3 regions of the Rothia sp. CCM 9418 genome follow, and region 2 is predicted to be linked to each of the others. Evidence: riboswitches for the same ligand, from Rfam matches in the RefSeq annotation. Region 2 holds a riboswitch; each other region holds the start of a gene.
What was found. Region 2 has a riboswitch for S-adenosylmethionine ahead of ACN083_RS07935 (LLM class flavin-dependent oxidoreductase). Riboswitches for the same ligand answer to the same signal wherever they lie in the genome.
Positions count from the first base shown of each region.

Region 1: another riboswitch for S-adenosylmethionine. It lies ahead of metX (homoserine O-acetyltransferase MetX); the one in region 2 lies ahead of ACN083_RS07935 (LLM class flavin-dependent oxidoreductase).
Region 3: another riboswitch for S-adenosylmethionine. It lies ahead of ACN083_RS06350 (nuclease PIN); the one in region 2 lies ahead of ACN083_RS07935 (LLM class flavin-dependent oxidoreductase).

Region 1 is NZ_JBLXXX010000004.1:200,681-210,392, forward strand. Features, by position in the region: gene ligA (NAD-dependent DNA ligase LigA) at 1-1,040, shown strand, start outside; gene ACN083_RS07010 (hypothetical protein) at 1,323-1,493, shown strand; gene ACN083_RS07015 (transglycosylase family protein) at 1,555-2,325, shown strand; gene gatC (Asp-tRNA(Asn)/Glu-tRNA(Gln) amidotransferase subunit GatC) at 2,521-2,817, shown strand; gene gatA (Asp-tRNA(Asn)/Glu-tRNA(Gln) amidotransferase subunit GatA) at 2,827-4,416, shown strand; gene gatB (Asp-tRNA(Asn)/Glu-tRNA(Gln) amidotransferase subunit GatB) at 4,416-5,921, shown strand; gene ACN083_RS07035 (S9 family peptidase) at 6,014-8,173, opposite strand; SAM riboswitch class IV at 8,342-8,461, shown strand; gene metX (homoserine O-acetyltransferase MetX) at 8,578-9,672, shown strand.
Region 2 is NZ_JBLXXX010000005.1:87,253-96,964, forward strand. Features, by position in the region: gene ACN083_RS07920 (glycerophosphodiester phosphodiesterase) at 1-1,386, shown strand, start outside; gene ACN083_RS07925 (trimeric intracellular cation channel family protein) at 1,498-2,271, opposite strand; gene ACN083_RS07930 (AMP-binding protein) at 2,573-4,693, opposite strand; SAM riboswitch class I at 4,687-4,775, opposite strand; SAM riboswitch class IV at 4,951-5,063, shown strand; gene ACN083_RS07935 (LLM class flavin-dependent oxidoreductase) at 5,163-6,659, shown strand; gene cls (cardiolipin synthase) at 6,739-8,238, opposite strand; gene ACN083_RS07945 (phosphoglycerate dehydrogenase) at 8,435-9,394, shown strand.
Region 3 is NZ_JBLXXX010000004.1:46,888-56,599, forward strand. Features, by position in the region: gene ACN083_RS06320 (Tex family protein) at 1-206, shown strand, start outside; gene ACN083_RS06325 (GtrA family protein) at 229-786, opposite strand; gene ACN083_RS06330 (aldo/keto reductase) at 979-1,812, opposite strand; gene ACN083_RS06335 (MFS transporter) at 2,034-3,329, shown strand; gene ACN083_RS06340 (DUF808 domain-containing protein) at 3,399-4,346, shown strand; gene ACN083_RS06345 (SNF2-related protein) at 4,329-7,844, opposite strand; SAM riboswitch class IV at 7,990-8,118, shown strand; gene ACN083_RS06350 (nuclease PIN) at 8,150-8,344, shown strand; gene ACN083_RS06355 (plasmid stabilization protein) at 8,341-8,790, shown strand; gene ACN083_RS06360 (DUF6350 family protein) at 8,975-9,712, shown strand, end outside.

The DNA of each region.
Region 1 (9,712 bases), on a different contig from region 2:
AGGCTAAAGGTGTTCTAATTGGTGATACCGTTGTGCTGCGTAAAGCTGGAGATGTTATTCCAGAAATTGTGGGGCCTGTGATTGCTTTGCGCGATGGTAGCGAGAAGGCTTTTGAGATGCCTCGGAAATGCCCTTCTTGCGGTGAGCCGTTAGCGCCTGCTAAAGAGGGTGATGTTGATATTCGTTGTGTTAATGCTCGCTCTTGCCCTGCTCAGCTGACAGAACGCGTTTATCATGCTGGAAGTCGTGGTGCGTTTGATATTGAGGCATTGGGTTTTGAAGCGGCTAAAGCGTTGACTGCTCCTGCTGAGCCTGATGTTGCTCCTCTTGTTTCTGAAGCGTTTTTATTTGATCTTCGCGCAGAAGATCTTGCCGATGTGAAAATACGACGTGAGAAGAAAAAGCGTGGGGTTCTTAGCGGAGAGTATGAGCTTGTCCCATATTTTTATACGCGTGGTACAGCGAAGAAACCTTCTGTCGTTAACGCAAATACAAAGAAGCTTTTTAAAGAGTTAGAGAAAGCAAAAGAACAGCCGTTATGGAGAGTTCTTGTTGCGTTGTCAATTCGTCATGTAGGTCCTACGGCAGCACGTGCTCTTGCTGCTGAGTTTGGTTCTATGGAAGCTATTGAAAATGCCTCTGAAGAGCGTTTAGCGGTTATTGATGGGGTGGGTGCAGTGATGGCTCACTCTATTAAAGAATGGTTTGCGGTGGATTGGCATCGTGAAATTATTGAGCGGTGGGCTGCTGCTGGAGTGCGTATGGCTGATGAACAAGACGAGACTTTTCCTCAAACATTAGCTGGTCTGTCTCTTGTCGTGACGGGCACGCTAAAAGATTTTTCGCGTGATTCTGCTAAGGAAGCGATTATTGCTCGTGGTGGTAAAGCTGCAAGTTCTGTATCGAAAAAGACTCATTATGTTATTGCCGGTGACGCTGCCGGTTCTAAGTTGGATAAGGCGGAGTCTTTGGGTGTTCCGGTAGTAGATGAAGATGGCTTTAAAATGCTCCTTGAGGAGGGGCCGACCGTCTTAGAATAGGAACTTTTACCGTTGGGGTAACAAAATATCTTAGTTTTTCGTAGAGTGTCGTAAAGAAAATTAAAAATTTTTTTCGTGATTTTTGCACGGGGAAATGTTGCGATTTGATAACGAAAATAACGAAATGGTAAAGATGACCTTCACTGTTGTCCTTCCCTGAAATACGCGGATTTTTAGGAATAATCATTCTTATTTAAACAAAATGTAAGAGATTGTTGTTGCCTCAATAAAAAGTAGACTGATGAATGGTGTGAGAACACGATGACCCATCAATGAGGTTGTATGAACCCAAATCGTTACGTTATCGTTATCCATGAACGCAATCCCGTACCTACGGGAAAATACATTTCAGGGCTGGAAGAAGCCTTGAACTATATGCTGGGTTTTGCCGCACACCTGAGTCCGTCTACAGGGCAAAACCTCAATAGATACCCAATAAGCATCTACGGGTAGACGGCAACGCATTGAAGCCAAGGGATTGGTGGAGCGTTAGGTGGCCTACACTTGGAGCATTGTGAAAAAGACTTCCATTCGCCAAAACGTAACACGTTCCGCAGCTGCACTAGCAGTAAGCGGTGTCGCCGCAGCATCTTTTGCAGTAGCACCTGCACAAGCAGCTCCTCTCCAAGCATGGGAAGCGCTATCTCAGTGTGAGTCCGGTGGCAACTGGTCTATCAACACCGGCAACGGCTTCTACGGTGGCCTACAGTTCACCCAGTCTTCCTGGAATGCTGCCGGCGGTAGCGGGTCTCCCCAGTACGCTTCTAAAGCAGAGCAGATTCGCGTTGCTGAAAACCTCCTTCAGATGCAAGGATGGGGCGCATGGCCTGCATGTGCAGCTAAGCTCAACCTTTACGCATACGGAACTGCCGGCGCACCTGCTGCTGTAGCTCCAGCTCCTGCACCAGCACCAGCTGTTGTTGAAGCACCTGCTCCAGCACCAGCACCCGTAGCAGCACCTGCACCAGCACCCGTTGCTCCTCAGTCTGAAGCAGTTGTTGAATACACCGCTCCAGCTCCTGCACCAGCACCAGCTGTTGTTGAAGCACCAGCACCAGCACCAGCACCCGTAGTAGCACCTGCACCCGTTGTAGAGTCCACTCCTGCTCCTGCACCTGTAGCAACCGCTGGCACCTACACCGTTAAGCCTGGTGATACCCTCTCCGGTATCGCATACCAGCTAGGTCTTCCTTCCTACCAGGTAATTGCTGACGCAAACAAAGACATCATTGCTAACGTAGACCTCATCTACCCAGGTCAGGTTTTCGTTATCCCAGCTCTCTAATATCGAGATAATCTCCATTAGGTAGCATAAAGACTTCGCTTTCTTCCTCAACTCATTGAGGAAGAAAGCGAAGTCTTTTCTTTAACCTCACTGAGTTCTTTGAGAGAACCTGCCACATATCCTCAAGAGAACTGCCTAAAGTGAGTCCAGAGAGATAAACTAGAAAAGAAAACTTTTGTCCACTACGGAGAATCTATGTCTGACATCACCCGTGAGACAGTTGCGCACCTAGCGGAACTGGCACACATCGAAATGACGGATACCGAACTAGAAGCAATGGCACAGGAACTCGGCGTCATCGTCGAATCCGTCAAATCTGTTTCTGAAGCAGTATCCGACGATATTCCAGCAACATCACACCCCATCCCACTACAAAACGTCTTCCGAGAAGACGTGGTAGAAGAAACCCTCAGCGCAGAAGAAGCGCTCTCCGGGGCGCCTGATGCAGAAGACGGAAAATTCAAAGTCCCAGCAATTCTCGATGAGGACTAAGGAAAAACTATGAACGAACTCATTAAACTCTCTGCTGCAGAACTCGTCGAAAAACTTAAGTCTCGCGAAATCTCTTCAGTAGAAATCACCCAAGCACACCTAGACCGTATCAAAGCAACCGACGGGCAAGCCCTCGATAGCAACGACCGTTCCGCAGGAAAAGACGGACTCAACGCCTTCCTCCACACCAACGAAGAAGAAGCACTAGCAACCGCTCAAAGCGTTGACAAAGCCCGCGCAGCCGGCGAAGAACTCCCCGAACTAGCAGGCGTTCCCATCGCTATCAAAGACCTCATTGTCACCAAAGGACAACCCACCACCGCAGCATCTCGCATGCTCGAAGGTTGGATGAGCCCCTATGACGGTACCGTCACCCAAAAAGTTCGCCAAGCACGTATGCCCATCCTCGGCAAAACCAACCTTGACGAATTTGCAATGGGATCATCCACCGAACACTCCGCTTTCGGCGTCACCCGCAACCCATGGGCACTAGACCGTATCCCAGGCGGCTCCGGTGGTGGCTCCGCAACAGCAGTGGGTGCTTTCCAAGCACCTCTGGCATTAGGAACCGATACTGGAGGTTCCATCCGACAGCCCGCTGCCGTCACCGGAACCGTTGGCGTTAAACCAACCTACGGTTCTATCTCACGCTACGGTGTTATCGCTATGGCATCCTCCCTAGACCAAGTAGGTCCTTGCTCCCGCACCGTTCTTGACGCAGCATTACTTCACGAAGCCGTCGCAGGATACGACCGCCACGACTCAACTTCTTTGAACGAGCCGGTTGGCCCCTACTCTGAACAAGCACGGGAAGGCGCCCGAGAAGGAAGCCTAGCCGGAATCCGTATTGGCGTCATCAAAGAGCTCACTGGTGAAGGCTTCCAAAACGGTGTTACTGCGCGCTTTAACGAGTCACTAGAATTACTTAAAGAAGCTGGCGCCCATATTATTGAGGTCTCTTTGCCATCGGTCAAAGAGGCTCTTGGCGCGTACTACCTCATCATGTCTTCTGAGGTTTCCTCAAACCTCGCCAAATATGACGGCGTACGTTACGGGCTTCGTGTACTACCAGAAGACGGCCCACTGACCATCGAACGTGTCATGGCAGCAACCCGTGCCGCAGGATTCGGCGCAGAAGCAAAACGCCGTATCATTCTCGGAACATACGCCCTCTCTGCAGGCTACTACGACGCCTACTACGGTTCAGCTCAAAAAGTTCGCACCCTCATCCAACGCGACTACGCTGCAGCCTTTGAACAATGCGATGTCCTCGTCTCACCAACAGCACCTACCACCGCATACAAACTCGGTGAAAAAACTGACGGTGACCCCATGGCAATGTACCTAGGCGATATCGCAACTGTACCTACCAACCTTGCGGGTGTCCCATCACTATCTCTACCCGCTGGACTTGCTGACGAAGACGGCATGCCCGTAGGTATCCAATTCACCGCCCCAGCACACGAAGACGCACGTCTTTACCGTGTTGGTGCAGGGCTCGAAACCCTCTTGAACAACACCTGGGGCGCCCCACTATGGACACAGATGCCCGACACCGAATCACTGATTCGCGATTTTAACTTTGGGGGAGCGAAATAATGTCTGAAGAAACCCTAAGCTTCGAAGAAGCAATCGAAAAATACGACCCAGTATTAGGCTTTGAAGTTCACGTAGAACTCAACACCAAAACAAAAATGTTTGATGCTGCGCCCAACGAATTTGGCGATACACCAAACACCAACGTCACCCCCGTATCCCTCGGGCTACCTGGTGTGCTTCCCGTCGTCAACGGAAAAGCTGTAGAATCTGCCATCAAATTGGGTCTTGCACTAGGCTGCGAGATTGCACCAATTTCGCATTTTGCGCGTAAAAACTATTTTTACCCAGATACCCCTAAAAACTTCCAAACCTCACAATACGATGAGCCTATCGCCGCGAATGGCTCTCTCGATGTTGAACTTGAAGACGGAACAATCTTCACCATCGACATCGAACGTGCCCACATGGAAGAAGACGCCGGAAAACTCACCCACAAAGGCGGCGCAGATGGCCGTATTCAAGGTGCAGACTTCTCCCTCGTAGACTACAACCGAGCAGGCGTGCCACTCATCGAGATTGTGACTCGTCCTATTGTTGGTGCAGGAGAGCGAGCACCAGAACTAGCACGAGCCTACGTGGCAGCTATCCGCGAAATCGTCAAAAACTTAGGAATTTCCGATGCGCGTATGGAACGTGGAAACGTCCGCTGTGACGCAAACGTTTCCCTCATGCCTAAAGGAACCACCACCTTTGGAACTCGCTCTGAAACAAAGAACGTCAACTCCTTACGCTCTGTAGAACGTGCTGTTCGATATGAGATTCAACGACATGCAGCTGTTCTAGAATCTGGACAAAAAGTCGTTCAAGAAACCCGTCACTGGCACGAAGACACCCGTGAAACCTCACCGGGGCGTCCCAAATCAGACGCTGACGACTACCGGTACTTCCCAGAGCCAGACCTCGTGCCCGTGGTTACCGATAGCGAATGGATTGAACGTCTACGGGCAGAACTGCCAGAACCCCCTGCAGAACGCCGTCGCCGTCTCAAAGCAGAATGGGGATACTCTGATGAAGAGTTCCGTGACGTTGTCAACGCTGGGGCAATGGACGCAATTGAAGAGACCGTCGCTGCAGGCGCTAGCCCAACGGTAGCGCGTAAATGGTGGATGGGAGAAATCTCTCGCCTCGCAAAAGTTCGTGAAACCGAACTGCTCGAGCTTGGTGTGAGCGCACGAATCGTTGTGGAACTTAACCACCTCATTGAGAGCAAAAAAATCAACGATAAAATTGCTCGTCAAGTTCTCGAATTCGTCCTTGACGGTGAAGGAACACCCAGCGAAATCGTTGAAAAACGCTCTCTAGCAGTTGTTTCTGACGACGGTGCACTCAGCGGCGCTATCGACGATGCCCTTGCTGCAATGCCTGACGTTGCGGAAAAGATTCGTGGTGGCAAAGTTCAAGCTGTCGGTGCAATCGTTGGTCAAGTGATGAAAGCGACCCGCGGACAAGCAGACGCCGGACGTGTACGAGAACTCATCCTCGAAAAACTTGGCGTAGAACTCTAAGCCTCTTACACCTGGCTGAACACAAAAGCGGTGGTGTTGCCTCCAACGAGGCAACATCACCGCTTTTGTTATATACCGAAAAACCAGAAATATTATTGGTCTAATAAGTAAGTCAGCGCAAAAGCATACTCCCACGCAATATCACGCCACGCAGTGTAACGGCCTGAACCGCCACCGTGCCCACCATCCATCTCAATTTTCAAGAGAGGAGTCACTGAGTCTGTAGAAATCATTTTACGTAGTTGAGCTACCCACTTCGCTGGCTCAACATATAACACACGAGTATCGTTAAAACTCGTCACTGCAACAATCGGTGGATACTTGACGTGACGGATATTCTCGTATGGAGAATAAGACTTCATATACTCGTATACTTCGGCATCCTCAATAGGGTTACCCCATTCCTCCCACTCCAAAGCAGACAACGGAAGATCTGGATCAAGAATAGTCGTCAATGCATCCACAAACGGAACACCTGCGATAGCAGCACAATACTTCTCGGGAGCAAGATTCAGAACCGCACCAATGAGCAAACCGCCAGCAGAAGCACCAGAAATAGCAATCTTCTTCTGATCAACCCACGGGCGTTGCCCTAAGAACTCCGTAACATCAACAAAATCAGTAAAAGTATTCTTTTTCTGAAGTTTCTTACCATCTTGATACCACTGGCGTCCCATCTCGCCACCACCACGAATATGCGCCACCACATAAATCACGCCACGATCTAGAATCGACAACCTCGCTATAGAGAAATAAGGATCTATCGACACCTCATAGGAACCATAACCATACTGGAACACAGGATGCTGCTGAGACAAATCAAGATCAGCACGATGAATAACAGAAATAGGAATCATCGCACCATCACGGGCAGGTGCCCACATGCGATACGCCTGATAATCCTCAGCATGATAATCGCCTAATACGGGGGTCTCGCGGCGAAGAATAAGCTCCTGAGTACGCGGAAAATAGTCATAGATTCGAGGGGGAGTCACCCACGACGTGTACGAAATACGAATGACCGGCGAATCAATAGAAACATGAGAAACACCAGTCGTATAAATTTCCTCCACAAAACCGGTCGGCTCACTAAAAACAACCCCCGCATTCGACTGCGAACGCAACAAGGCACGCAAACGGTCTAAATCGGCAAGGAAAACTCGTACCGTCGTATTCTCACGAGCCGTCACCACAAGATGAGTTGACGAAAAATCAAACCCCTCAATACGCACCTCAGAACGATGAGGCATAACTTTAAGCCATAACTGACGGTACTGCTCAAAAGGCTGAGACGTTGGATAAGGGGCAAGCACAATTTCTGAGTTAAGAGCGTCAGCATCATGCATGATGAGAACATAAGGCACACCATCAATACGAATAGGCTCAACACCGTATTGCACACGATGCTTCTTACCAATAACCAACAAAGGCTCAGCCGACATATCTTGAAGCGGAACTAAACGAACCTCCGAAAACTCAGAAGAAAATGACGTAATAACGATATGAGTCCGGTCAGCAGAAAGAGCGCTGCTAAGCCACATCGCATTGTCATGCTCGGTGAAAAGAACACAATCTTCTTCCCCCGCACCAATACGGTGAGCCCGTATCTCATATGGGCGCCATGACTCATCGACAAGAGAATAAATAAGGGTTGATGCATCAGGAGTCAAATATGCGCCACTAAAAATACCGGGCAAAGTCTCCTCTGAAAGAGTCAACGTCTCTAAATCTAAGAAATACTGGGTATAGCGTTCATCGCCAGAATCATCAACACCAAAGCTCAACAAAGAACCGTCTAACGAAGGCGAAAAAGACCCAAGAGAAAAGAACGGCAACTCTCGTGCAAACTCATTACAATCAAGAATGACCTGCTCTTGATCAAGAGGAACACCCGCCTGAACCTGCGGAGGAGAAAACATCTCCACCTCACCACCGTCTACCAAAGCAGGCACACGACAAAATACAGGGTACTGTTCACCCTCAACCGTCCGCGAAAAATACCACCAATCTCCATGGCGAGAAGGAACAGAAAGATCCGTCTCTAAGGTGCGCTCCTTAATCTCCTGAAAAATACTTTCACGAAGTGCTTGCTGTGACTGAGTGGACTGCTCTGTATAAGCATTTTCTGTATTGAGGTACTCCACCACCTCAGAATCGTCCTTAGCACGAAGCCACTCATAATGGTCAATAAACGTATCGCCATGATGAACACGTGAAGACTCCACACGCTTCGTAACAGGTGCTTGAGACATGAAATGTACCTCCGAAAAGAAAAATAGATAATGCGCCCTTAAAACAACGCGACATGAGAACTATTCTAAAGACAAAATATGACGAAACAAGACAAACTACCGCATTAGAACGTAAAGAAGAAGAAACGGCTCGACCCACAACAAACCACTCAGATACGATAACAACACGGTCAAGAGCGCTAATACCAAGACTCAGCTTATTAGCCGGCAACCCTCCACTCGCGGCGGGGTGCCACTGAGACAGACCCGGCACCAGAAAAACACTCTTAGACGGTGCAAGCGCGGGAGCAGTACGCACTACCTCCTCAACATAAGAGCCTGCACACCAAACAGGCAACACACCAGAGGAAACAACAGTGCAGATACAGCCCCAATCTACTACAACAATAGTTATTGGAGCATCTATGAGTACCCCAACAACACTCACTTACCAACACCACACAACCATCGAGACACTACCCCTAGAATCAGGGCACACACTACCTAACGCAACTATCGCCTACGAAACATGGGGAAACCTCAACAAACACAAAGACAACGCCGTGCTCATCTTGCACGCCTTAACAGGAGACACCCACGTCGCCCACAATGAGCACAACACTACTTCCGGCTGGTGGGAAGACCTCGTTGGAGCAGGAAAAACCATCGACACAAACACCTACTTTGTAGTAGCACCGAATATTCTCGGCGGCTGTAACGGAAGCACCGGAGCACACAGCACACACCCACACAAACAACCCCCACAACCATGGGGGTCATCCTTCCCAAAACTTACCGTACGAGACACCGTACACGCCGAAAAACATCTAGCAGAAGCACTCGGCATCACACAATGGGCACATGTTATAGGAGGATCCCTCGGAGGAGCACGAGCCTTAGAATGGGCCATCACCTACCCCGAAGACGTACGTCACTGCGCCGTTATCGCCTCCGGCGCATACACCACCGCAGAACAACTAGCCTGGGCACAAGCACAAAACCTTGCTATCCGCAGTGACCAACACTTCTACGGAGGCGACTACTACGATAAACAACCTCCCAGCCAAGGACTAGGGATAGCTCGACGCATCGCACATATCACCTACCGAACCTCAGAAGAACTCCACACCCGATTTGGGCGCACACAACAAACACAAAACAGTACACAATACAGCGTGGAATCATATATGGACTACCATGCACACAAACTTGTGCAACGTTTTGACGCAAATAGCTACCTCAGCATTAACGAAATACTCATGAGCCACGACATCACCCGAAATCGTGGAACATTACACCAAACACTGCAACGAAGCCAATGCACATGGACTATCGCCTATGTGCACAATGACAGACTCTTCTACCCAGAACAATCACGTGAATTAGCTAGGGCCTTACCCCAACCGGTACAAGCACAAGCTATCTACTCTCCAGCTGGACACGACGGATTCCTCCTAGAGACAAAACAACTACAAAAAATCCTAGAACCAGTTCTAAAACAAGGCAGAAAACCCCACTAACAACATGAAAAGAAACAAACCCGGCATCGCCCTGTTAGCC
Region 2 (9,712 bases):
CAACAAGCCATCCTCAAAGGCGCTCAAGCTGTAGAAATATCAGTGCGTACCACCGCCGACGGAGAACTCGTCTGTATGCACGACAACGCACTACGCCGCACCACCACCGAAAAAACAGGGTACGTCAGCACAAGTACCCTCGCCGAAGTTAAACGCCCTCTCATTGATATGAGAGACTTCCTCGGACCTAACACACCCCTCGTACACATCACCACCCTCGAAGAAGCCCTCGGCGTCATCCTCGCAACCGAAGCCGGCGGCCCCTACCAATCCGTAGGCGGCTCCGCTGTTCTCTTCATTGAAGCTAAAGACTCTGCCGGTCAACCCAAGCTGCTAGAACTCCTAACTGCCCGCGGTATGCAAGACCAAGTCGTCATTAAAATGTTCCGCAACGGTAAAGGCGAATTCGACGGCAACAACGGCTTCATTCGGTACGCAAAAGAAGCAGGATTCACCACCTGGTGCTACTTCGACGCACACGATTCCTTCGAAGACATTGCGCAATTAGCATCATCAGATAACGTCGACATGCTGGGAGTGCCCTTCTTCGAAACCGTCATTGGACGTACTGAAAGCTCCATGAGCGACGAAAAAATATCACAAATTATCAATCTCGGAAAACCCGTTATCGTCTGGGAAACCCACCGTCGTTGGGTACAAGAACATTTTGCATCCCTAGGTGTTCGCGGATTCATGTCGCCAGACCCCTTCTGGCTCAGCGGAAGAACAACAAGCCCCAACCTTGCCCTAGAACAAGGCAGACGACTACACGGCATGCTACCGGCTGGACAACAAGATGTTGTGAACCTACCCCGCTGGGAAAACGGTGAACTCGTCCATCAACAAGCCTATGACGACTCTATCCTTCTAGGCCCATTAGCTCACCGCACATCCACCGCTGATAGTTACGTCATCAACTTCACGATGCAGTGGAAAGACGCCCTCCCTCAAACAACATGGCAATACGGTTATCTTGCCTTCGGGCGAGAAGACGATTCAGCCTTTGGTATCGCCGCAAAATTCGATACCACAAACTCTCGTGGCGGCGGATACATCGTAGCTATTCGCCCCGGTGCATCCGTCATCGATGAAAACGGTGCATACGTTTCAGGAGATGTCGTTCAGCTACTACGTGTTGACGCTGGATCAGCGCACCTAACACCACTAGTAACCTTGCGCCCTCGCACACCTTTTGTTGCAGGTGAGGATATTCGTGGCAAAATTATCGTCCGACCATCAAACATCATTATTGATGTTGCGGGGGCGCGTTCTACGCCCATCGCCGATACGACATATCGCGGAGCATACGTTCATTTTGGGCGTTATCAAGATGCTGCACACGGCGGAGCTCTCGCTTTGAGTAACGTCGTCACCTACAAAATTTAGGGATATCGACGGCTAAAACCTCTTACCATCCACAACACCTCAACCCTATGCAGAACCCCGCAGACTAGCTGCGGGGTTCTGCATATATCACCGTTAAAAACAGGTATGTCATTACTTGTGTGATGTTCTTTTGACCTGGCTCATCGGAATAACTTCTAAATTCTCGGTAAGAGGATTCCCCGGCGTCCAGCCTTCACCAGCAATCGTATGAGTCTCAGGTTTTTTACGTCTGAAACGTGGTCGAGGAACAGAAAGCTTAACAGGCTCCGGCAACTGCCAACGCCTCGTGTGCGCAAGAAGCCCAAAAACTAGACACGAAATAATGGATATGCCCATCCCAATATTAGGAGAAGAAAAAAGTGTCGTACATAGAGCAGTCTCTGCCGCGCCAACAACCGCTACTGTCGCATAGAGAGAATTACCTCCCAAGATAGCTGGAATACGGTTGACCATCATATCTCGCAATACGCCACCGCCCACCGCGGTCACCACACCAAGGGCAATAGCCGGAAGCCAATGAAGCCCAATACCTAAAGATTTAATAGTTCCTGTAGCGGCCCAACAACCCATACCCAGAAAATCCACAACAACTAAAACACGGTTAGCCCAACGACTCCCCAAATCAATACAGTACGCTAACAATGCTGAGATGAGAGCACCCGCCCAATACGCAGAATCAGTCAATGCAACGGGTAAACCAGTGTTAAGAAGAACATCACGGATTAGCCCTCCACCCATACCGGAGAGCACCGCTAAGAGAATAAAACCTACAACATCAAAGCGGAATGCGCGAGCAACTGCGCCACCGAGCAAACCATTAGCAACAACTGCTGCTACATCGACCACTCTAAAGAGCACGCTTGGATCCCATACCTGCATACGCATGCCTCTTTCTGACGTTTCATATCGATAGAATGACTTCAATAAATACCGATACATGCTACAGCATGTACAGACCACCGGTACAGGTAGTATTGTCCGAAAGGGCGGCTTACCACACACGGTAAGCCGCCCTTTCACGAACATTGTTTTTAAAGCGGATAGTAAGGATATTCTTCGATGAGAGCATCTCGCATAGAGGTTCTTAGGATGAAAGACTCCAACCACGCAAATAATCATGTGATGTTAGTGAATTAGTACACTCGCATCTCGATACTGTTGAAACAACCATGATTTTTGCCTGCCCTCATGAGCAAGACAAAACCTGAGCGATATCCCGCAACGCCTCATCATTTTGCAAAGACGACGTATCTCCTAGAGGTTTCCTCTCATACAACTGAGACAACAAACGACGAGTAATCTTCCCTGAACGAGTCTTAGGAATCTCAGCAACCGCCACCACATCTTTAGGCTTTGCAATAGGGCCAATCTCAGAACGAATATGCAACTCCAACACCTTACGTAGCTCAGAAGAAGACAACGCCTTACCCTCATCACTAAGTGTCACAAAAGCTACTGCTTGATGCCCCGTCAACTCATCCTCAACAGGACAAACACCAGCCTCAACTACAGCCTCATGACGTACTAAAGCTGACTCAATTTCAATCGTCGAAAGACGATGCCCCGAAATATTAATAACATCATCAATCCTGCCCAGAATATAAATATCCCCGTCCTCATCTTGCTTTGCGCCATCTCCAGCCAAAAACCAGCCACGCTCCCCATAATGTCTCCAATAAGAATCAAGATAACGCTGAGGATTTTTCCACACAGTACGAGCCATCGACGGGCCCACTTTATCAACCACAATGAACCCTTGAGCTCCCGTCTGAACCGGCTCACCGTGCTCATCAACAACACGCACAGAAACCCCCGGAATAGCACGAGTAGCACAACCTGGTTTGACAGCTATACCTGGAGTACCCTGCTCAAAAGTCCCCTCAGGCGCAAACTGAGGATCATGCGGACGAGGAGAACAGATCGTTGAACCTGTCTCAGACTGCCACCACGTATCAATAAAGGAAGCACGACCAGAACCAATATGCTCACGTAACCAATACCAAGCTTGTGGATTAATCGACTCACCCACAGAACCCAAAAGACGAACCGACGAAAAATCATATTTTCCAGGCTCTGGGCCATGCGGGAAAGCCCCCATCAACGAACGAATCAACGTTGGCGCCGTGTAATAGTTTGTGACACCATAGCGTTCAATCATTTCAAAATGCCGTTCAAAAGTAGGAGTATCAGGTGTACCTTCAAAAATTACTTGACTTACGCCATTGACCAACGGCCCATATATCTCATAAGTATGAGCTGTCACCCACGCCAAATCGGCTGTACACCAATGAACAGTATCCGCAACTTTTTGCCGATTATTACGAGTAGCTAACTCATCAGGACGAAGCACACCATCAGCATCAACAATATCGGGTAATAAATCATAAAGTAACGCATGAGAATACGCCGTCTGCGTCAAATACCCGCCCATAGTATGAACAAGACCCTTAGGCTGGCCCGTTGTCCCCGACGTATAAATAATAAATAACGGATCTTCAGCATCATGCAATGGGTAATCATGCGTATCTGGAACACCCTCAATCAAATCGTGATACCAAACATCTCGCCCCAAACACCACGGAACACTCTGTCTTTCCTGCTCGGTAGCTGAGGTACGGTTCACCACCACCACATGCTCAATATTATTCTCAGACGAACACGCCTCATCCGCTATCGACTTGACCGGAACAACCTTACCCCGACGATTCTGACCATCAGTTGTAATTAATACCTTGGCACCGGTATCCTCTACCCGAAACTTCAAAGCCTCCGCCGAAAAACCGCCAAAAACAAGAGAATGAATCGCCCCAATACGCGCACAGGCAAGAGCAAAAATAATAGTTTCAGGAATCACCGGCAAATAAACAACAACACGATCACCCTTAACCACACCCAAACGCTCTAAACCATGTGCCGCCTGAGCCACACGGCGTTGCAACTGAGCATAAGTGATAGCTTCACGATCACCAGGTTCACCCTCAAAGAAAAGCGCAACCTTGTCGCCAAAACCTTGCTCTACATGCCTATCCACACAGTTATAGGCAACGTTGAGCTGACCACCCTCAAACCACTTAATCGTTGGAACAGAAAATTCTTGAACACCATCTTCACGAACGTCTACTAAACGAGGAGGAATAAACTCATGCGTTTTATCCTCATCCCATAGCTTCCCCCAACTAAGACGTTCTCGCGCCTGCCTTGCCCAAAAATCAATACGTTCTTGATCTGAAACATCTGCCGGATTCTGCACCTGATTTCGAGGGTCTGAATAAGAAAAAGACGAACAATACGACATCGATACTCCCATCGTTTCTGGCGTTAGCACCACCGCATAAGCGAGGTTGCTGCGACGTCTTAGAGCCAGGTCTCTCAGTCGCTCTGGATGGTTTAGACGAGTTCTACCGTAATACCTTCCGTACACATTCATCTAGACGTTACTTTCCATTGCCAGCAGATGAACACATGACGTTGCATAGAGTCATATTCCTTAGCGAACGTCACCCACCGCAATAAACACTGAAGCTCTTGGGTACCAAGAAGAACTTTTTATAAGCTAAACCCAGCGATCACGAGTTCCAACGTCAAGCTCTGGCTCGTTGGACGGCAACCCTCTTTCCGTAGCGGGGTGCCCCAGATGAAGATCCGGCTCAAAATAATCACAACGGCAAATACGGCGCCTATGCGTCGGGCATATCAACACCGAAAAATATGGTTTTCGACATGCCACGCCTCATAGAGGAGGGCTCTCTCCTCTAAGAACGCAAAGGAAAAAACTTATGGCAACTCATACCGCCACGACAGAACAACCCACTACGACACCGTCTTCTTCTAAAAAACGTATCGTTGTCAATGCGTTTGATATGACAACAACAAGCCACCAAAGCTTCGGCTTATGGCGTCACCCGCGCTCGCGAGCCGATGAATATAACACCATTAAATATTGGACAGATTTAGCTCAAGTGTGCGAAAAAGGGCTTTTTGACGCGGTCTTTATCGCTGATGTGGTGGGCGTATACGACGTATATAAGGATTCTGTTGCACCCGTACTTTGTGATGGTGCACAGGTACCGGTAGGTGACCCGTTCTTACAGATTTCGGCGATGGCAGCAGTCACGGAACATCTTGGTTTTGGAGTGACAGCTGCCGTGACGTATAACCAGCCTTATACTTTGGCTCGTTCTTATGCGACGTTAGATCATTTAACGGGTGGTCGTGTTGGTTTTAACGTGGTGACTTCTTATCTTCAATCTGCGGCAGAGAATCAGGGGCTTGCCGGTCAGATTGAGCATGATGAACGATACGAAATTGCTGACGAGTTTCTCGACGTTTGTTATAAGTTGTGGGAAGGCTCTTGGGAAGACGGAGCGGTGCTACGTGACCGTCAGCGCGGGATTTTCGCAGATCCTGAGAAAATTCATCCTATCTTGCATCAGGGCAAGTATTTTCAAGTTCCTGGAATTTCTTTGACCGAGCCGTCTGTTCAGCGTACTCCCGTTATTTTTCAGGCTGGTGCGTCTTCTCGCGGTCAGGCTTTTTCGGGGAAACATGCCGAGGCGATTTTCATTTCTGCGTTACGTCCAGATTTGACTAGGCATGTGACCTCTCGTATCCGTGATGAGGCTGAACGTGCCGGTCGGCGTCGTGATGATGTGAAGATTCTTGCCATGCTTTCGGTGGTAGTTGACGAGACAGACGAGAAAGCACAGCAGAAGTATCAGGATTATTTGAAATATGTGGATGTAGAGTCTTCTCAAGGGATTATTGGTGGTTGGTCTGGTGTTGATCTTTCAGCATTTGATGAGGACGAGATTCTTGAGTATGTCAAGACGGAATCCATTCAATCCTTTTTGACACCTTTTACCTTGCAGTCTCAGACGACGAAGTGGACTCGTGCTGATATTGCTCGTCATTGCGCTATCGGTGGTATGGGTGATGTAATTGTTGGCTCTGCTCAGACTGTCGCCGATGAGTTGGAGCGCTGGATTGACGAGGGAGATTTAGATGGTATCAACCTTGCCTACCATGTATCTCCTGGCTCTTTTGAAGATTTTGTGGAGTTTGTTGTTCCTGAGCTTCAAAAGCGTGGCCGGTATCGCACAGAGTATGAGGGGAATACATTACGTGAGAATCTTTTTGGTGTGGGGCATACACGTGTGAATGAGCGTCATCCTGCGGCAGCATATCGTGGCGCTTTTGCTGGTGGTCCTAATGCTGCTGACACTCCTGCCCGTCAGTTTTTGAGCTTGGCTCAGAATCAGGCAGAGCGTTTATAAGAGTTTTTCTTCTGGTAATGATTCGCAATGTTAGGGTTCTCTTTGGTGTAGGGGGTATATCAGAGAGAACCCTAATCTTTTAAAGGAGCGATGACCAGAGCCTACAGATATTTTCTACGACCTTGATACGGTTGGGGCGGGCAACCCATTCGTCGTATCGGAGGGTTTTGCATTGAGAGATGTATTCTTCAGAGATGCTTTCTAACTCTTTAACCATTCCTGTATCGACGATGAAGGTGGATACTTCGAGGTTGAGCGCAAATGAGCGCGGATCCATGTTTGATGATCCAATGAAGGTGAGATGGTCATCTACAAACATGTATTTTGAGTGCAATACGGTTGGCCCGGGATATTGTTTGATGTTGACTCCGGCGTGGAGAAGTTTCTCGTAGTAGGAGCGTTGAGCCATATTGGGTAGGAACTGGTCTCCTTTTTCGCAGACGATGAGGGTGACATCAATTTTTGATAGTGCTGCATTGGTGAGTGCTTGTAAGAGTGTTTCTTCTGGGACGAAGTAGGGGGAGCAGACGACGATGCGTCGTTCTGCATTGTAAATGAGGTAGTTGATGAGGCGTAGGTTGTTTTCCGTTTCGAATCCGGGGCCCGATGGAACAATTTGTGCCAACATTCCGCTGTGTACACGGGGAATAGCTGTTTCGATTTCGTTCAGTGGTAGTTCTCGTGTTTCGGAGTACCAGTCTGAGATGAAGACGGCGTTAAGTTCTTCAACAACGGGGCCGGTGCATGAGAACGTAAGGTCTTGCCAGACGAGTCCTTTTTTGAGGTTGGCAGGTAGATTGTAGGAACGGTCGATAGCGTTTTGTGAGCCGGAGAATGCGATGCGTCCGTCGACAATGACGATTTTGCGGTGGTTACGTAGGTCTGGTCGTTGCCATTTACCTTGGAATGGTTTCAGGGGCAACATGAGTTGCCAATTGATTCCGGAGTCGTCAAGGAGTTTGCAGAGTTTTTTCCAATTGGGGTATTTTCGAGAGCCCCAATGGTCAATCATGATTTTGACCAGTACTCCGCGTTGGTGTGCTGCAAGAAGCGCATCCCATAGCGGTTTGGTGGTGTTGTCGTAGGCGGCAATATAAAACTCGAAGTGTACGTATCGTTCTGCCCGATTGATTTCTTCTGTCATCTGTCGGATAGCTTGGTGGTTATCTTTGATGAGTGTGAAAGTGTTGCCACCGACGAGGGGGAGTGCTCCGAGCTTGTAGTTGAGGTTCGCTGCTACTCGTGCTGGTTCAGGGAGTTCTCCATGTGCTCCGAGGACGGAACGGGATTCTTCATCAGCATTTTTGGATGCGAGTATCTCTTTCATCATGTCGTTGATGGTGCGTTGTCGGATTCTTCGGTGTCGTGGTAGTCGGGAAGATCCAAAGAGCAAGAAGGCAACAAACCCGATATATGGGACGAGGAATATTGCCATGAGCCAGCCGAGAGCAACCACGGGTTTGCGGTTATAGGGTAGCCAACAGATTGCGATAATACGTAAGGTGATATCGAGGATGAAGAGTGTTAACGCTAACCACGTAGGTAGATGGGCTAGTCCAAAGATGTTAAGAGGGTCCACGAGAGTTATTCTATAGAAAGTTTTTCAGGTTAGAAGAGTGTATTTTCTTATATTTCTTCGGGGTATGTGTGTTGGTTGGGTGGATGTATTTGTCGTAACTTGGGTGTTGATATTTTTATTCTGTGTGCTCTAAGACATAATCTAAGAAGAGTGCCTTACGGCATGTTTAATTTTCTCGTGATATGGAAGATTTGATATGAAAATCCTTGCTCCTACCATTATTCCTTTGGACGTTCAGAAGCTTGGTCTTCAGGCAGAAGATACGCTAGTTTCTTATGACCCTACTGAGCTTTTACCTGCAGAGCACTATGATGCCGATGTCATGATTAGCTGGGGTAATACTAATGAACAGTTGCAAGATGCAGCGAAGAATTTATCTCAGGTGAAGTTGGTTCAGGCTCTTCTTGCTGGACCTGATCAGGCTCGTGCGGCTGGTTTCCGTGATGAAGCGGTTATCTGTTCTGGTATTGGCTTGCATTCTTTGACCGTTGCTGAGCATGCGCTGGCTTTGACATTAAATTTTGTGCGTTTCTTGCCGTTACTCTCTGAGGAGCAAGATAATTCTCGTTGGGCGGGGGAGTTAGGTGGTCCTCAGGAGCTTCATCCTGCGGATAAAGTCACAACTCTTTTGGGTGCTCGTGTTTTGATTTGGGGTTTTGGATCTATCGGTCAGAGCACAGCCCGCTTATTTCAGGCCTTTGGTGCTCAGGTGCAGGGTGTGGCGCGTTCTGCTGGTGAACGATCTGGTTTCCCTGTGATTGCTGTTGATGATATTGAACAGTACTTGCCTCAGACTGATATTTTGGTGATGATTCTTCCGGCTGCTGCTGAGACGGAGAATGCGTTGAACGAACAGCGTTTGGAGTTGTTGCCTTCTCGCGCATTTGTGGTGAATGTTGGTCGCGGTGTCACTGTTGATGAGGATGCGTTGATTGCGGCGTTGGAGAGTGGTTCTATTGCTGGTGCTGCGGTTGATGTGGTGAAGCAAGAGCCTTTGCCTTCGGATTCTCCTCTATGGGGTACGAAGAATTTGGTGATTACTCCTCATTCGGCTGGTGGACGTCCTGTGAATCCTGAGGAGCTGATTGCGCATAATCTTTGTGCTGTGCGTGCTGAGGTTAGTGGCGAAACTGCTGATTATCGTAATAAGATGTAAGGCTTGCTGTATGAAGCCGGCGGGGTGTTTTCTCGCCGGCTTCTGTGTTTTAAGTGTCCACTATGTGTACACCACGCCTGTTTGTATGTTAATTCCATATTATTTTTTGGGCTTGGAGAGGGTGTTAAACGGCACTTAAAAAGAACATAAATCTTTTACGAAGAAAATAACTAATTATTGATGTAACCCATATAAAACCTAGTCAAATGATATTTATTGATTTGATTATTTGGGATTAAAGAGGGTTGCTTGTGTTTGGTAATAAAAATTTTACCTTTATTTAGCTTTTTCTCATCATATGAATAAAGATTCGTTTTA
Region 3 (9,712 bases), on a different contig from region 2:
TTCACCAAGACGGGCTCATTCACGTCTCACAGATGAGCACAAACTATGTCCAAGACCCTCACCATATTGTACGTTCTGGCGACATCGTACAAGTTCGTGTCACCCATGTTGATACAAACCGTGGACGTATAGCGTTGTCGTTACTACTTGAAGAAGAAGTTTCTACTACTAAGAAAAATGCTCGACGTCGGCAACGTCGAGCATAAAAACCCAAATAACCTCTAAATTCTATGAGGTCTTTTGCACCGGCGGAACAGAATCTTCATCCATCGGTACAGAAGGTGATTTCTGTTCACTGTCGAAAGGTACCACTTCGTGTAGTTCTGCTTTTTTACGAGCCTCGTAACCTTTGAAAACAAAGCGGTCAAGCGCCCAAAATCTAAAGACCATCGCTAGAGCTGTACCGAGAATAGGGCCAGCAATAAAGTCTGCAATTTCTTGTGCTAGAAACGAGATATTGGGGTACGACAAATACAATATATAACGTGATACCCACTGCGGAAGAGCGTTCAACCCAATACCGATTACCGTCACAATGGCGAATCCTAGTAGCTGTATGAAAGTTGGTTTTCCGGAGGAACCTTGCCACGTCCAACGTGAAGAAAGAATATACGAGACAATACTTGCTATTCCGGTTGCAATAATAAGAGCTGTTGTCGGTTTTGCGGTAAGAACCGTGTATTTGAGGGCATAATTGATGACCATGGTGAGCACAAAGCAACCACCACCAACAATGAGAAAACGGACTTTCTCATTCTGAAGAAGCTTAAAAAAACTTTCTTTCATGCCCTCAGCTCTTTTCTTCCATCATGGGCTTTGTTCCATAAAGTCTTAGAACACATCACCTCAAAATAGCATTATTATCTCTCTAAAAGAGGAGTATAGCGCTAAAAAATAGCGTGGTATTAGTTGCAGTTTAACCTCAAGGAGGCAGACGCCCTATGACGCCTGCCTCACCTGAGAAGGTAAAAGCTGCTCTTAGAACTCGATATGTGACGGGTCAGGGCCAATACGACCATCTGCACGAGTCAATGAGTTAATAGACTCAATATCTACATCGTCGAGGCGTACCTGTAGTGACTCAAAGTTGGACACAATTCTTTCTGGCGTGACCGATTTAGGAATAACAACGTTGTCTAAGGCTAAATGCCATGCGATAACAACTTGTGCCGGTGTAATCTGATGTTTTTGAGCAATCTCAGTGATGACAGGGTCGCTGAGTAGTTGCCCGCCTTGACCTAACGGAGACCATGCTTCGGTTAATATTCCAAGCTCTTGATGAACGGCACGTAACTTCTCTTGAGAGAAATATGGGTGCAACTCAATTTGATGGATAGCAGGGGTTACCCCTGTTACCTCAATAATTTCGCGTAACTGTTGTTCGGGAAAATTTGAGACACCGATGGAACGTACTAGTCCACGACGACGTAACTCAATGAAAGCTTCCCATGTCTGAACATATTTTTCACGATGGATAGAAGCCCAATGAATGAGGAGAAGATCAACACTTTTGAGCCCGAGGCGTTCTAAGGATTCTTCACAGGCTCGAAGTGTTTGGTCGTACCCTTGGTCGTCATTCCAAATTTTGGTGGTGACAAAGATGTCTTCACGAGCTACTTGGCTAGATGCTAATGCTTTGCCCACACCACTTTCGTTGCCGTAGATTTTTGCGGTATCGATATGTCGGTATCCGGCATCAAGCGCTAGTTGTGTAACTTCTTCTGCGCGGTCGTTTTCGACCTGCCAGAGCCCATAACCTAGCTGAGGGATGGTGTGTCCATCATTAAATGTTTTGAGAGGTTGCTGTGCCATCTGATAATCCTTTCGAAGGTGTACTCAACGGCATCGATCAGAAAACTTTATGCGTAAAATTTTCTGTCTGTTCTTTCATCATAGATTTAGTGCCGCCAAAAATGGTGGTGTTACTTTTCTTTGCGTCATCATATGCTCTTCATCAACGCACCGATAACCCCTGAAAAGATGGGTAAATGGACGGCATAAGGCACGGTTATCCATAGTGTAGTATTTCCCTCATGGCGAAAATTTTTATGGATTTAACGCCGGTCAGAGAACTCCCCGAGTACCGCCGGCTGTGGATTGGTTCTCTCTTTTCTAGTTTGGGTTTCCAAATTACATCAACAGCCGTCACCCTAGAAATTTTTTCGTTCACGCACTCCACCTTCGCCGTAGGGCTTCTCGGCTTTATTGTGGTGTTACCCCTTATCATAGGAGGTCTTTACGGAGGAGTCATCGCCGATAACTATGACCGTCGTAAAGTTTCTTTAACCGCCAGCTGGGGTATGTGGCTCATGACCCTTTTCATTGCTTTGCAATCATGGATTAACCTCCAGAACCAATGGATTTTGTATACTCTCGTCGCTTTAGAATCATTACTTTTCCCCATTAATCAGGCTGCTCGTGGCGCTATTATTCCTCGAATAGTTCCTCCAAAACTTCTTGCATCTGCCAACGCACTTAATATGAGCGTTGGCTCCTTGGGCATGGCTCTTGGGCCTTTGCTCAGTGGCTTATTCATTGCTTCTATCGGGTATAACTACACATACCTTGTTAACGTTTTTGCGCTACTGGTCAGTATCTGGGCGCTATATAAACTTCCTACAGTTCTTCCTGAACACGATGAAAAAACACCAAAAGTTCGTGGTCTTCGCTCCGTAGTAGAAGGTTTTTATTTTGTACGGCGCACCCCCGTCATTGCGATGACGTTCATCATTGATTTGATTGCGATGATATGCATCCAAGCCCGTCCTCTCATTCCTGCTCTAGTGCTCCTCTCCTTTGGTGGTGGAGACCTTGGCGCCGGTGTACTCTTTTCAGCTGGCGCACTAGGGGCTTTTATCGGGGTCACTTTTTCGGGGTGGCTATCAGCTATACAACGTCGTGGAGCTTTCCTCACAATGAGCTATATGTTGTGGGGGATAGGATTCGTTTTCTTCGGTGCAATTGCACTCTTCTTAGAAGGACGTTCTCCGAGCGAGTCCTTACACGAAAACCTATTACCTCTTGTCTGTGCTTCTTGCGCGTTAGCGGTAGCAGGCTGGGCAGATGGTGTAGGCGGTATATTCCGTTCTACTATCATTCAACAAGAAACCCCCGATAGGCTTCGCGGACGCCTTCAGGGTATCTTCATCATGACCCTTGCTGGTGGGCCTAACATCGGTATTGGTGTGATGGGTCTGGGAGCTGCACTATTTGGTACCTCAATGACAGCCATCATTGGTGGTGTGATATGCGTTGGTGCTATCGTGCTAGCGACATACTGGAAACCAGCTTTGTGGAGATATCCAACCGAAAATACTCTTGAACAGTAATGAACGATAACTTCCCTTGTATTCTTGGGGTAGTAGCTTATTGGACGGATATAAAGAAAAGAGATCCTCATGGCTGGCGGGCTAGTTGCGCTTCTAGACGACATCGCAGCATTAGTAAAACTTACAGCGGCAAGTACCGACGACGTTGCTGCTGCCGCCTCTAAAGCAAGTGCGCGCGCTATTGGTGTTGTTGTTGATGATACTGCGGTTGTTCCCCAATATTTAAACGGGGTAGAACCTCGTCGTGAGCTACCTATTATTCGTAAAATTGCGGTTGGTTCTCTCCGTAATAAGCTACTTTTTATTCTTCCACTGATTATCTTTTTGAGTTGGTTATGGCCAGCGTCATTAACTCCGTTGTTAATGTTTGGTGGTCTGTACCTCTGCTTTGAAGGTGCTGAGAAGATACTAGAGCTATTTCATCCGCACTCAGCAGAAGAGACAGAAACTCCTGCGCTCATTGCCGGGGAAGAAGCCGAGAAAAACGTTATTTCTGGGGCGATTAGAACAGACTTCATTCTCTCTGCCGAGATTATGGTTATCGCCATGAACACTATTGCTCATGAGGGAACGTGGGCTATTCGTATTATCTCCCTCATCGTGGTGGCGGTGCTGATTACTTTACTTGTTTATGGTGTTGTTGCCGTACTCGTGAAGATGGATGATGTCGGCTTAGCGCTCATGCGCGGTGAATCTTCTATGACACAGAAAATAGGCGCTGCGCTCGTGTCAGGAATGCCTCTTGTGATGAAAGGCATTTCATTACTTGGTACTTTTGCGATGCTTTGGGTGGGCGGGCATATCGTCTTGAGTGGCTTAGCAGATGTCGGTTTTCACGCCCCAGAACACGCGGTTGAATACCTTGTTCGTGCTCTCACATCGTGGAGTGCCGGTACTCTTCTGAGCGTGCTTGCATGGTGCGCTGAAACATTTTTCGCCATGATTTTTGGTCTGTTATGTGGCGGTATCGTGGTTGTTGCAACGCACTTCTTTTCATCGCTACGAGGTACTCAATAGTTCTCGGATATGTTCTGCTGTCATCTTTTCGCTAAAGAAATCTCCATCATCAACAACAGCGTCGAAGAGTGCAGACTTATTTTTTTGTAATTCCATAACTTTTTCTTCAATGGTTCCCGCAGCAATAAGCCTGTAAACCATCACATGTCTGGTCTGCCCAATACGGTGGATTCTGTCGATGGCTTGTTGCTCTGCTGCAGGGTTCCACCACGGATCCATTAAGAAACAATAATCTGCTGAGGTGAGGTTAAGCCCGAACCCTCCCGCCTTGAGCGAGATGAGAAAGACGGAGCTTTCTCCTTTCTCAAATTGTTCGATAACTTTTGCACGGTCTTTTGTCGAACCGTCAAGATAGCAGAACTCAATATTCTGTTCTTCTAAATCTTGTGCGATGGTTTTAAGGTAGCTGGTGAACTGGGAGAAAATCAGTACACGGTGTCCCTGAGAGAGAACTTCTGGCAGATGCGCCTGAAGGTACTCTAGTTTTGATGAGGTAATGTGCGAGTACTCTTCGTCGACTAGATGAGGTGCTAGCGCCATCATGCGCAGTTTTGTTAACGAACGGAAGACCGTAAAACGGTTTTTGTCCATATCTTTGAGCAGTCCCAGAACTTTTTTGCGTTCTTGTTGTAGGAGCATATCGTATGCTTTACGATGCTCTGGGTTAAGAGCAATGGGCATTCTTTGGTCTGTTTTATCTGGTAGCTCTGTGGCAACAAGTTCTTTCGTTCGCCGGAGGATTAGTGGGCGTATCCGTTGCCGTAACTGTTCGAGTTTTTCGTGGTCTTTGCTTTCAGTGATGGGTTGTACGTAATAGTCTTTGAATTTTCGTGCACTGGGGAATAGACCTGGTGCTACGAGAGAGAAAATGGACCATAACTCCATGAGGTTGTTTTCCATGGGTGTTCCGGTGACGGCAAGTTTGAAACGTGCAGGTATTTTTCGTGCTATTTGGTGTGCTTGAGTTCTCGCATTCTTGATGAATTGCGCTTCATCAAGGATGACCCCGTTCCACGGTGTTTCTTGTGCGTAACTGTTAAAAGCGTTGGAATCTAGTCGTAGCAGAGTGTATGACGTGATAACGACTTGTGCCTGACCGATACGTTCTGTGAGTGTTTGTTGCGATTTTGCAGTGGACGTGGTGATGGCGGCGACTTCAAGTTCTGGTGCGAAGCGTTCTAATTCTTGTACCCAGTTGGGAACAACAGAGGTGGGGGCAATGATGAGGAAGGGAGCAAATGATGGGGTGCTGTTATTGAGCTCTTCGACCCACTGTTCATAGGCTTTGAGCATCATGGAAATAGTTTGTAGTGTTTTACCAAGCCCCATGTCATCACCGAGGACGGCTCCAAGGCGGTGTTTCCACAGGAAGTAGAGCCATTGGTAGCCTTCTTCTTGGTAGGGGCGTAGCTGTGCTTGGAGTGTTGCTGGAGTTGGTACGTTATCGCTACTGTCTTTGTCGCTGAGGAGGCTGTGAATACTTTCTTGCCATCCTTGGCATGATTGTGTGGTGGTGGCAAGCTCTTCGAGTTCTTCCCACATCCCTAATTGGTGTTTGTTGAGGCTAAGTGGTTGGTCTGGTTCTGAGAAGTCTTCTATTTCGGCTAGTAGTTGACGTAGTTTGATAAATTCTGGTCGGTTGAGGGGATAGTAGTTGCCATCACCGAGAAGGATGTGTTTTTTCCCCGCGTTGAGTGCCTCAAAGATCGTAGAGAATGATACGGTCCATTGACCAATGGTGACGATAATTCCAAGGTCAAACCAGTCTTGAGTATCGCTTGGTTCAACTCTCATCTGGATTTCGGGGGTAACGTCCAGTTCTGTGAATTGAGGTTCTTGTCCGTGGGTTTGGATGCGGAGCCCGTGAACATTACAGTATTGGGGCAGTATAGATTCGGTGAGTTGTTGAACATCCCAGTCGTAGAAGTGTTGTTCTGTGAGCTGTAATGCGGGGTAGATATTTTTGAGTTGCGCGAGGATTGTATTTTCGTAGTTTTTATCGCGCTGTTCATAGATGTCTAATAAGGTGCTCTGTACTGGGAAGTATTCGAGGTTGCTTTCATCCCGTGTGTTCTTGAGCGGGTCTTTAGGGTATTCCCATTCCCAGCGGGTGTGGGCGTGGGGTGTTTGTTCGCTGTCGAAGTAGACGTGAAGAATCAGCTCCGGTTGTTGTACTTGGGGTGGTTGTATTGTTGCGTCGTTGGTGTAGAAGCTGATATTGCGTGTGAGATATGGGTAGAACTCTTGATAGAAACTATTGATATCTTGTGAGGGGATTTCGATATGTTCTTCTCGGATAAGGGTTTCTGCTGCGCCGTTGAGTGTTTCTTTCAGGGGAATGAAAATGAGGTCGGCTGCGGCGTATTGGTCGTTGAGACGTGTTGGATTGATGGCGCTAGGTAGGGTTGTTTCCCAATGTTCAGCTTGTGCTGTGGCTTTGTAGTGTTCTTGTGCTTTGTGTCCGAGGGCAATGAATCCGTTGCGGGGCTGGCCTATTGGGTGGCAGTAGTATGCGGGGAAGGCGTTTTCTCCTGCGGTGAGTGTAGGTGTGATGCGTAGACCGTCTTTGTAGCTGTGAAGTTCTGCTTTTAGCGTGGCTTCTTCGGTGTGCGCCGTAGTGATGGGTGTTCCCTCTAGCAGGATGGGCAGTGCTATTTTTTCTGCTTTTTTGAGTACTTTCCATAGTAGGGAAGAGTTAACCGTAGAAAGTGTTACCCAATCGCGGTGGGAAGTGTACGCTGATTGCCAAGGTCTGATGATGGAGTAGAACTCTCGCAACCATCGTTCGTGTTGGGGTCGGAGGGCGTGGCTACTTGTCTTTCCGGTGTGATCTTTTTGGAAGTGTTCCCAGTTGATGCCGTCTTTAATCCATCGGTTGTTTTTACCTTGGACGAGTGGGCGTGCTTGTAGGGTGATACGTGGTGTTTTGTGTTGACCGCTACCGAGTGCGAAGCGGGAGTTGACGTGCATTTTGAGGTCGAGAGCGGCGATGGTATTGCTGTTATTTTCGTAGGGTATCCGGTGATGCTGCGCCAGTGTTTGTGACAGCGTTCTGCGCCATGTCGACATTTTTTGTTGTTCTGCTAGCTCTTGTGCAGTGGTGATTCCGTGTTGTTTGAGCTGTTCTTTGCTGAGTCCGTCTGTGACGCGTTGAGTGGAGCTTTGGGCTTTGCTAACTTTTTCGGCTCTTTCGATGGCGGTGAGCATGATGGCTACGGAGTGTTTGCAGTCGGTGCGTACGGGGCAGGTGCATCGTGCGGAGAAGGCGAGGGATCCTTCAACCTGTTTTGCGGGGAAGACAATTTTGCTGAGGTATGGGTCTGTTGCGTCGCCGTAGGTTGTTCCTGTCAGGATGTGTGCTTGTGCGTCGTAGGAGTATCGGGCGACTTTGCCTTCTTGCATGTATTGTTTTCCGCGGAGGTAGGTGCGGTGTCCTACTTGCTGGATAATTTTTGCTGCGCTGACGGGGATTCTGGGGAAAGCTGATGGTGCATTCACGGTGGTTGTATCCTCTGCTGGCAGGGTGCATATATGTTCTAGGTTACCGGATGAGCTTTCACTAAAGCTGGTGTAGCCTAAATCTCTCAAATATTTTGGGTTGTGCTCTTTGTTTTTTGTGGTGGTTGCGTTATTCTGGATTCAGCTTCAAGAGTTTCAACTGATAAGCTCCGACTTTAGTTGAACGCCAACCCCATGTTCACGGGTGGCTCGGATGACGAAGCGGTTCGTATTCGCGTCATAGTACGCAGGCTGGTACGGACAAGAGCACTTCGAAAGGAAAGCGCATTCAGCGCAGTTGTATCATGCACAACACCGCTCGCCCTCAGCACAATATTCAACCTGTTTCTTCTGCTCAAACTCGTGGCGGTTACGCTGCCGTAAGCATTCAAGATTACACTCGTATTTCCCATGAGCGTTCTGAGTTTCTTAACTTTTTGCTTTCTCCTAATCCGCACGGTATCCCTAACCAGGAATACGGTATCTTACAAGCAGCATGAGTATAAGAGGACTACTTCTAGACTCTGATGTACTAGCAGAGATTCGCAAAGCCACACCACATCCGCAGGTCGTTGCGTTTCTTCGCCGTCGCTCATATATGGTGATGTACATATCAGCACTTAGCCTAGGCGAACTTAAAGGGCTTTACCCCTACCCTGAAACAGAGCGGTGGGTTAACGAACTTCTCGAACGTTTTAGCGGGCAGGTTCTCGACGTTGATACGAACGTATCTTTGGCATGGGCCGGTCGCCAAATTCGTGCTGAAGAACGCCCCTCACCAGAAGGCCCTTATACGCCATTGCCTACCGCCGCACTTGAAGGGCTCATGGCTGCTACCGCTGAAGTGCATCAGCTAGAAATAGTTTCTTCTAAAGCAGATATTTATCGTCGCTGGGGAGTCCCTGCCGTTAATCCGCTGCACGAAAACGCCGCGCGAGGACTATAAACCCTGTGTCTTTTACGTGACCTTAAGACGTAGGCTGTGATGAGCTTAGCGTCTTGACCGGCATACATGGTATGGTTCAGTGGGGTGCACGCGGTGAAGAAAATCCTTGGTTTATGTCTCATTTGGATTAGAAAAGCTGTGTGAACTTCAGAGTTCAATAGAGTTCATGACAAGATAAAAGACGATGAAAACCAGCGTGATGAAACCTCAACAACGTTCGATACCGATGCCCCTCTGGCTACAGGGTGTTGTCGAACTCTTTCGTACTGCCTTCTACTCTTGCTTTGCTGTAGTGCTACTACTGGGTGCCGTATGGTTTACCGGCGGTTTTGAACAGCGTGACCTCTACGCTATGGCAGTTTTAGTTAGCCAAATGTGGCTTCTAATCCACGGGGTTCCTCTTCATCTGAACATCTCTGCCCCGTATGGAGACACCCCCGATATTCAAGGGATGATGAGCTTTATCCCGTTGGGCTTAACGCTGATACCCTTATGGTTATGTTTCCGTTCAGGACGAGTCTTAGCTCAAGCATCTCGTGAGGGACAATTCTGGATACCAACATTAACCGGAGCTATCACTTATAGTGCCTGTGCTGGGGGTTTGAGCCTTTTGACAACAGATACTGCTGCGGTAGCGTATCCTGTAGCTTCTGCACTTGTACCGTGTTGGGTCGTTTTATCAGGGCTTATTCTTGGTGGCTGGTACGAGTCTCGTTCTTTGGCGAGAATGATCGGTGTTAACGCTGCCGAATGGGTTGCTCAGTTTAGCCAGTACTCACGTTGGGCGGGTTCTTATGTTTGGACAGTTCTTCGCGCATCAATCGTGGCAGTTCTTGCGTTTATTGGCTGTGGAGGGCTATTACTGAGCTTGTCTTTGCTCTGGCATTGGAGCGATGTCGTAACAATTTATCAATTGCTTGAT